2 regions of the Pseudomonas sp. F007 genome follow, and region 1 is predicted to be linked to the other one. Evidence: predicted binding sites of a transcription regulator. Region 1 holds the regulator's gene; the other holds the start of a gene.
What was found. The regulator FliA, encoded in region 1, starts transcription of late flagellar genes. The targets are predictions, from matches to a motif close to CTAAAGTTTNNNNNNNNNNNGCCGNTAA.
Positions count from the first base shown of each region.

Region 2: the regulator FliA is predicted to act here: its motif matches at 2,638-2,665, upstream of flgM (flagellar biosynthesis anti-sigma factor FlgM).

Region 1 covers NZ_JBVATA010000007.1:205,828-210,213, forward strand. The annotation lists gene flhF (flagellar biosynthesis GTPase FlhF) at 1-1,058, shown strand, start outside; gene fleN (flagellar synthesis regulator FleN) at 1,173-2,003, shown strand; gene fliA (RNA polymerase sigma factor FliA) at 2,000-2,740, shown strand; gene ACZYR5_RS18805 (chemotaxis response regulator CheY) at 2,907-3,278, shown strand; gene ACZYR5_RS18810 (protein phosphatase CheZ) at 3,301-4,089, shown strand; gene ACZYR5_RS18815 (chemotaxis protein CheA) at 4,119-4,386, shown strand, end outside.
Region 2 covers NZ_JBVATA010000007.1:4,614-8,999, forward strand. The annotation lists gene ACZYR5_RS17820 (MFS transporter) at 1-877, shown strand, start outside; gene ACZYR5_RS17825 (flagellar brake protein) at 928-1,674, opposite strand; gene ACZYR5_RS17830 (flagella synthesis protein FlgN) at 1,770-2,234, opposite strand; gene flgM (flagellar biosynthesis anti-sigma factor FlgM) at 2,282-2,599, opposite strand; gene flgA (flagellar basal body P-ring formation chaperone FlgA) at 2,746-3,507, opposite strand; gene ACZYR5_RS17845 (chemotaxis protein CheV) at 3,589-4,386, shown strand, end outside.

The sequences.
Region 1 (4,386 bases):
CCAGTCGCCAACTGTTCGCCGGCTTGCCGCTGACTGCTGCCGAGCCGCTGATCGAGCCGACGCTGTCCGAGCCACCACGCCCGGCACCAGCCCCCGCCCCGGCGGCGAGCATCGATCCACGGGCCTACGACGCCATGCGCTCGGAGCTCAATGGCTTGCGCGAACTGCTGGAAGTGCAACTCGGTTCGCTGGCCTGGAACCAGCTGCAAGGCCGCCATCCGCAGCAGGCCAACCTCTGGCGTCGCCTGCAGCGCATAGGCTTGTCCGGCCCGCTGTCGCGCGACCTGCTGGAGCTGACGACCAGTATTGAAGACCCCCGCCAGGCCTGGCGCATGCTGCTGGCGCACCTGGCGCGGATGATCCAGACCCCTGAGGTCGAGCCGCTGGAAGAGGGCGGGGTGATTGCCATGGTCGGCCCGGCCGGCATGGGCAAGACCACCACCCTGGCCAAGCTGGCGGCGCGCTACGTGCTCAAGTACGGCTCGCAGAACATTGCCCTGGTGAGCATGGACAGCTACCGCATCGGCGCCCAGGAACAACTCAAGACCCTGGGACGGATTCTCAACGTCTCGGTGACCCACCTGGATCCCGGTCAATCGCTGGCCCAGGCCCTAGAGCCGGTGCTGCGCAAGCGCGTGGTGCTGATCGACACCGCCGGCCTGCAGGCCAGCGACCCGGCGCTGCGCATGCAGCTGGAAAGCCTTGCCGGGCGCGGGATCAAATCGAAGAATTATCTGGTCCTGGCCACCACGAGCCAGAAGCAGGTGTTGACCGCCGCCTATCACAGTTACAAGCGCTGCGGGCTGGCTGGCTGCATCCTGACTAAACTGGACGAGACGGCCAACCTGGGCGAAGTGTTGAGCCTGGCAATCAGTCATGAATTGCCGGTCGCCTATCTGACCGATGGACCGCGGATCCCGGACGATCTGCACTTGCCGCGCCGGCACCAATTGGTGAGCCGTGCGGTCAGTGTACAAATGCAGGAAGAACCCAGCGAAGAAGCCATGGCTGATATGTTCGCTGACCTCTACCACAGTCCTGCCCAACGGGTTGGCTGAGGTATTAATGACTAGATTTGTATCTACATCGATGGCCTGCCATGCATTGTTCGCCCGCGAACGCGCAGCCAGTCATGTAGCCCGCGTCTAAGCAAGACAAGGTATAGAAAGCACATGGGCAGCATGCATCCCGTACAGGTGATCGCGGTGACCGGCGGCAAGGGTGGCGTCGGTAAGACTAACGTTTCAGTGAACTTGTCCCTGGCTCTGGCAGAGCTCGGGCGGCGCGTCATGCTGCTGGACGCCGACCTGGGTCTGGCGAACGTCGACGTCCTGCTGGGGCTGACGCCCAAGCGCACCCTGGCCGACGTGATCGAGGGCCGCTGCGAACTGCGCGACGTGTTGCTGCAGGGGCCTGGCGGGATTCGCATCGTGCCGGCCGCTTCCGGCACCCAGAGCATGGTGCACCTGAGCCCGGCGCAGCACGCGGGCCTGATCCAGGCCTTCAGCGACATCGGTGACAACCTCGACGTGCTGGTGATCGACACCGCTGCTGGCATCGGCGAATCGGTGGTCAGCTTCGTCCGCGCGGCTCAGGAAGTGCTGCTGGTGGTCTGCGACGAACCGACCTCGATCACCGATGCCTACGCCCTGATCAAGCTGCTCAACCGTGACTACGGGATGAATCGTTTCCGCGTGCTGGCCAACATGGCGCAGAGCCCGCAGGAGGGACGCAACCTGTTCGCCAAGTTGACCAAGGTCACGGATCGCTTCCTGGATGTCGCCCTACAATACGTCGGTGCGGTGCCGTACGACGAAAGCGTGCGCAAGGCCGTACAGAAGCAGCGCGCGGTGTACGAAGCGTTCCCGCGTTCCAAGTGCGCCCTGGCTTTCCGGGCCATCGCGCAGAAAGTCGATACCTGGCCATTGCCTGCCAATCCGCGCGGGCATCTGGAGTTTTTTGTCGAGCGTCTGGTGCAACAAACCGCGGGTCCGGTGCTATGACCGCGAGCGGTTACAACCTGTACAAGCAGTCGGCGCGTGACGCGCAGTACGAGCTGATCGAGCGTTACGCGCCACTGGTAAAACGTATTGCCTACCACCTGCTGGCGCGTTTGCCGGCCAGCGTTCAGGTCGAGGACCTGATCCAGGCGGGGATGATTGGCCTGCTGGAAGTGTCGACCAAGTACGACGCCAGCAAGGGCGCCAGTTTCGAGACCTATGCCGGGATTCGTATTCGGGGCGCGATGCTCGACGAAGTCCGCAAAGGGGACTGGGCGCCACGCTCGGTCCACCGCAATACCCGTATGGTCAGTGATGCGATTCGCACAATTGAAGCTAAAACCGGACGTGACGCTAAAGATCACGAGGTTGCGGCCGAACTCCAATTGAGTCTCGATGATTACTACGGGATTTTGAATGACACCTTGGGCAGTCGCCTGTTCAGCTTCGACGACCTGTTGCAGGACGGCGAGCATGAAGGGCTGCATGAGGATGGCGCGAGTGCTCATCAAGAGCCGTCGCGCGACCTGGAAGACGAGCGCTTCCAGGCAGCGTTGGCGGACGCGATTGCCAATTTGCCGGAGCGTGAGCGACTGGTGTTGGCGCTGTACTACGACGAAGAGCTGAACCTCAAGGAAATCGGCGAGGTACTGGGGGTCAGCGAGTCGCGGGTCAGCCAGTTACACAGCCAGTGCGCGGCCCGTTTGCGGGGGCGTTTGGGAGAGTGGCGAGCGCGCTGACAGCAGTGTGGGGACACTGCGTACGACAGTGGGGCGGCGACAAGCCGGTCCGCTGCTCATCCGTTGTGCTCCATACCGTGGTCGAGTGCTCTGCCTGATTGATTGAATGGCGTGCCCAGGTGCTGGGCGCGTTTAAGACTGCTTGGAGGTCGAATTGGACAAGAACATGAAAATCCTCATCGTTGATGACTTCTCAACGATGCGGCGGATCATCAAGAACCTGTTGCGTGACCTCGGTTTCACCAACACGGTCGAGGCAGACGACGGCAATACCGCCATTCCTCTGCTCAACAGCGGCAGCATCGACTTTCTGGTCACGGACTGGAACATGCCTGGCATGACCGGCATCGACCTGCTGCGCCACGTGCGCGCCGACGAAAAACTCAAGCACTTGCCGGTGCTGATGGTGACTGCCGAAGCCAAGCGCGAGCAGATCATCGAAGCCGCCCAGGCCGGGGTAAACGGCTATGTGGTCAAGCCGTTCACGGCGCAGGCGTTGAAAGAGAAGATCGAGAAAATCTTCGAACGCATCGGTTGATGATTGGCGCCACGGGGGAGCTATGGAACTACAGGAAACATCACAGGGCGATTTCGAGTCGACCCTGAAAAAACACGCGGTCGAACTGGTCGAAAGCCTTGAGAAAGGCAAGTTCGGCGACGCGGTGCAATTGATCCATGAGCTCAACCAGACCCGTGACCGCGGCCTGTACCAGGAAGTCGGCAAGCTCACCCGTGAGCTGCACAGCGCGATCGTCAATTTCCAGATCGATCCGCACATGCCGCAAGCCGAGGAGGTCTCGCAGATCACCGACGCCACCGAGCGCCTGGGCTATGTGGTCAAGCTGACCGAAGCCGCAGCGAACCGCACCATGGACCTGGTGGAAAACGCCACGCCGCTGGTCAATGGCCTGAGCACCGACGCCCAGGCCCTGAGCGCCGACTGGGGACGTTTCATGCGCCGGGAAATCGGCGCCGAAGAGTTCCGCGAGCTGGCTCGCCGGGTCGACGGTTTCCTGACCCGCAGCGCGACCGAGACCCAGATGGTTTCAAGCAACCTCAACGACATTCTGCTGGCCCAGGATTACCAGGACCTGACCGGTCAGGTGATAAAGCGCGTGACCCAACTGGTCACCGAAGTGGAGAGCAATCTGCTCAAGTTGGTGCTGATGGCCAGCCAGGTCGACCGCTTCGCCGGCATCGAACATGACCGCGCAGCGATCCTTGCCGAAAAAAATCCGCAAAAACATACGGCGCAGGGTGAAGGTCCGCAGATTCATGCCGATAAACGTGAAGACGTGATGTCCGGTCAGGACGATGTCGACGATTTGCTTTCGAGCCTGGGTTTCTAGGTTCAGACCTTTTTTAGGAGCACCCATTCATGAGCTTCGGCGCCGATGAAGAAATCCTTCAGGATTTTCTGGTTGAGGCCGGCGAAATTCTCGAGCAACTGTCCGAGCAACTGGTCGAGCTGGAAAGCCGACCGGATGACGCGGATTTGCTCAATGCCATTTTTCGCGGTTTCCACACTGTAAAAGGAGGCGCCGGCTTCCTCCAGCTCAACGAACTGGTGGAGTGCTGCCACATCGCCGAGAACGTGTTCGACATCCTGCGCAAGGGTGAGCGACGCGTCGACTCGGAGCTGATGG
Region 2 (4,386 bases), 200 kb from region 1:
CGTCACGCTCACCCGACGCATTCACCCGGCGCCCTTGCACCCGGCGCCGATGGAGCCGCGCTTCTTCATGAAGCGGGTGCCGCAGTCCCTCAGCACGGTGCTGGGTGCGGGGCTGATCGTCGGCTCGTTCTATGGTCTGGCGCCGCTCTACGCCTCGCAGCAGGGCTTGACCACCGAGCAGGTCGGTCTGTTCATGGGTAGCTGCATTTTCGCCGGGCTGGTGGTGCAGTGGCCATTGGGGTGGTTGTCGGACCGCTACGATCGGGCCTTGCTGATTCGCAGTTTTGCGATCTGCCTGGCGCTCGCGGCCTTGCCCTTGGCGATCATGCCCAAGGTGCCACTGGAAGTGCTGTTCATTGCCGGCTTTGTCTGTTCATTGGTGCAGTTTTGCCTGTATCCGCTGGCCGTGGCGTTTTCCAATGACCACGTCGAAAGCGACCGGCGTGTTTCGCTGACCGCCATGCTGCTGGTGACCTACGGGGTCGGGGCGAGCATCGGGCCCTTGGTGGCCGGTGTGCTGATGAAATTTTTCGGCAGCCAGATGCTCTATGGCTTTTTCAGCTTCTTCGCCCTGGTGCTGGTATGGCGCATTCGGCCGAAAGCGGTGACCAACCTGCATCAGGTCGACGACGCGCCGCTGCACCACGTGGCGATGCCAGACAGCATGTCCAGTTCACCCTTGGTGGCAGCGCTCGATCCGCGGGTTGACGAGCAGGTGGTACAGGACCAGATGCAAACCACCCCAAGTACCGAGCCGGAACCCGACTCCGAGCCTGAACCTGATGCGGCGGACAAGCCTGAAGAGCCTGGCGATGACACGCCGCCAGATGACCCGGACGGCGAGCATCCCCATACCTTCACCGGGGCCAGACCTTGAATTGAAGACAAAAAAAACGGCCAGTCACGGCCGTTTTTTTTGCCTGTCGATCAGAAGTCGTCTTTGTCGAAACGACGTGCCTCGCGCTGTAACTGATAGACGAAGCGTTCGACCTGGCGCTGCACCAGGCCGCTCATGTTATGAAAGCGCACGCCAGCAAAGGTGGTGTCGATCTTTTCTTCATGGTGCAGGTAACGCAGCTCGACCGGGGTTGTCATGCTGCCAAAGGGCAGGGCGGCGAGAAAGCGGTCGTAGACCTGGCCCAGTTGCAGTCCATGGGTGATGTCGCCGTCAAAGCGCAGCTTGCAGCCGGTGGCCGAGATGTCCAGCAGCTTGCCAGCCAGGGGCACCTTGAGCTTTTCGCCGGCCAGTTCGATGCTCACCAGTTGCGCCAGTTTCAAGGCCGCGCGAAAGGCGTTGCGGCGCTGGTGATAGACCACTTCGTCCGGCAGGGTGCCGCGATAGCAGCGCGTGCCGTTGGATTCGTCGATGGTCAGCGGGCCGTTGCTTTCCCAGGCGATACGTACGCCTTCGTGGAAACCTTCGATCCGGAAGGGCTCGCCTGCGAGCAGAAAGCGTTCGCCGTCGCGCGGGATCATTTCATCGAGTGCGATCGAATTGTTCTCACGGTCGACATCGACCACGTAGCTCTGGAAACGCTGGGTGCGCTCGTGGAACGTGATGATCAGAGGATCATGGCTCTCTAGCAGCATTCGCAGGTTGCCGGCGATTTCCAAAGGGGTGGTGAGCACCTTCGGTGGCTGCGGAGCATCTTCCGCGTTTAAGGCATTGGACACGGTTTATCACTCTCCGGACAGAATACGGTCACACGCAGGGGCTAGCATTCTGCCAGCATGTATCGCGCCTTGATAGAGCACGCTTGATGATGAAGTCAAACCTGGCTGAGCGAGCGCTTGACCAGCGTGGCGGTCGATCCGCGAGCGTCGTACAGGGGCGGCGACTCCCCGCCATTGAGGATGCGCAACTGGTTGGCGGTGCTCGCCTGCTGGACCTGGATCGAGCGGCCATTGCGCTCATTGGCGTCGCGGCAATCACTGAGCAATTGATTGAGTACATCGCTCTGGGACAGCAGTTGTTCGCCGATGCTGGAGTGCGTGGCAAGCTGTTCCAGGCCACTGCGATCGGTCGGCAAGCCTAGGCTGGCCAAAATTTCGCTGCGCCGGCGGCCGTGTTGTTCCAGTAAAACGATCAGGCCCTGTTTGCTCGCCAGGATATGTTCGAGCAATTGCATGTCGCGACCGTGCAATGCCAGGGACTCTTGCCCCAGTAGATCGAGCAATTGTTGAGCTGGCGCAAGGTCGTCGGTGATCAGTTGCAGTAGATTGGTATCGTGCATGGCTGGCCTTGGTTTTTAAGCGTCCAAAAGCCTGCGCAGGCCGGTGGCTAGCGCTGGGCTTCGAAGTTGAGCAGTTTGCTGGCTACGCGGTTGCTGTCGACTTTATAGCTGCCATCGGCAATTGCGGCTTTCAACTCGGCCACGCGGGCCTTGTCGACAGCGGGCTGATCGCGCAGCGTGTCGGAAATCTTCTGCAACTGCTGGGCCTCGTTGCTGAGGTGTACCGATTCCCCGCTTTTGCTGGCACTGGCCGTTTCGGCCTGGGACTGCAGCGGCGCGGCTTCAGCAGTGTCTTTACTGGCACTGGTGCGCGTGCTTCCGGTGAGCGTGGGGGAGCTGTTCAAACGGCTGAAATCGATGACCATGATGCTGAAAACCTCTGGGAATTTGGACGCTTGCCATGTTTTCGGCCCAATGCGAGAAAACTTTAGGGACATTTAAGGGGGGCAGCGTCGCCTGTTGCCCTGCGTGAGGCTCAGTTTAGGGAATGGGTCGATAACGCGCCAGTGATCTACATGGCGACTTCCACCTGGCCGGGGGCCGTGACCTGGGCCTTGATCACCCGTTGTGAATTCAGATTCTTCACCCGGATCTGTTCACTCATGCCGCCATTGGCCAGGGCCTCCCCCGGCATCCGCACGCTGAGGGTGCCGCTGCGGGCCGTAATCACCACCTGATCACCCTTGCGCACCACTTCGGCCTGCTCCAGATGAACCAGGGTAATCACCTGATCGTTGACCATTGGTCGGACAAGTTTTTGTCCGATCGCCTGCTCCACGTCTGTCAGGTAGCCCTGGTTGATCAGGCTGATATCGCGCTCGCGCAGCATCACGTCCCCAGGCTCGATAATCCCCGCGCGCTTGAGCGGCCGGGTGCTGGTCACGACCTCGCGAAACAGCCGCACTTGAGCGGGTACGAACACGGTCCAGGGCGAGACCCCATCACAGCGAACCTTCACCGTGACGCGGCCAATCGGCTTGGCCGGGCTCTCCAGCGTGGCTGTCAATTCCTTGTCGCACTGCGGCAGGCGCAGGCGCGGATCGAGCTGTTTGACTTCGATTTCGTAGCGGCCCTGGGTCTGGCTGGTGGCCAGATAGTCTTCGACGGTGAATTCAAGAAAGCCCTGAGTGACGCCGATAAGGAGATCAGGCAAGGTAACCGGATCAGCAACGGCAGGGCTGCCAGTAGCAAAAAGACCGGCCACCGCTGCCGCGCCGAGTAAACGGCGAGGGGCGCGGGTCAGGTGTCGAAAAAATGTCGTGTGCAGGTTCATAGCGGTTAAAAAGCAAGCGCCGTGCCGTTTAGTGATGAATGTGCGTCGCAACACACTTAGCGTTGGTGTAGGGGGCTGGGCATGGCTGGTGTAATGGATTCGGTAAACCAGCGCACGCAACTGGTAGGGCAGAATCGCCTGGAGCTGTTGTTGTTCCGTCTCGACGGTCAGCAGCTCTATGGCATCAATGTGTTCAAGGTTCGGGAAGTGCTGCAATGCCCGAAACTGACCTTGATGCCCAAATCCAATCCTGTCGTGTGCGGTGTGGCAAGTATTCGCGGGGCAACCATTCCGATTCTCGACCTGGCCATGGCCACGGGCTCGGGCGGGTTGCAGGATCAAAGCAATCCCTTCGTGATCATCACGGAGTACAACACCAAGACCCAGGGTTTCCTGGTGCGCTCGGTGGAGCGGATCGTCAACATGAACTGGGAAGAGATCCATCCGCCGCCCAAGGGCACCGGGCGCGATCACTACCTGACGGCGGTGACGCGGGTCGACAACCAGTTGGTGGAAATCATCGACGTCGAGAAGGTCCTGGCGGAAGTCGCTCCTACCCCTGAGGCCATTTCGGTCGGCGTGGTGGACGTCGAGACCCAGCACAAGGCCTTGTCGCTGCGGGTGCTGACGGTGGATGACTCCTCGGTGGCGCGCAAGCAGGTCTCGCGTTGCCTGCAGACAGTCGGGGTCGAGGTGGTGGCGCTGAACGACGGTCGGCAGGCGCTGGACTACCTGCGCAAGCTAGTCGACGAAGGCAAGAGGCCGGAGGAAGAGTTCCTGATGATGATTTCTGACATCGAGATGCCGGAAATGGACGGCTATACCCTGACGGCGGAGATCCGCAGCGACCCACGCATGCAAAAGCTGCACATCATCCTG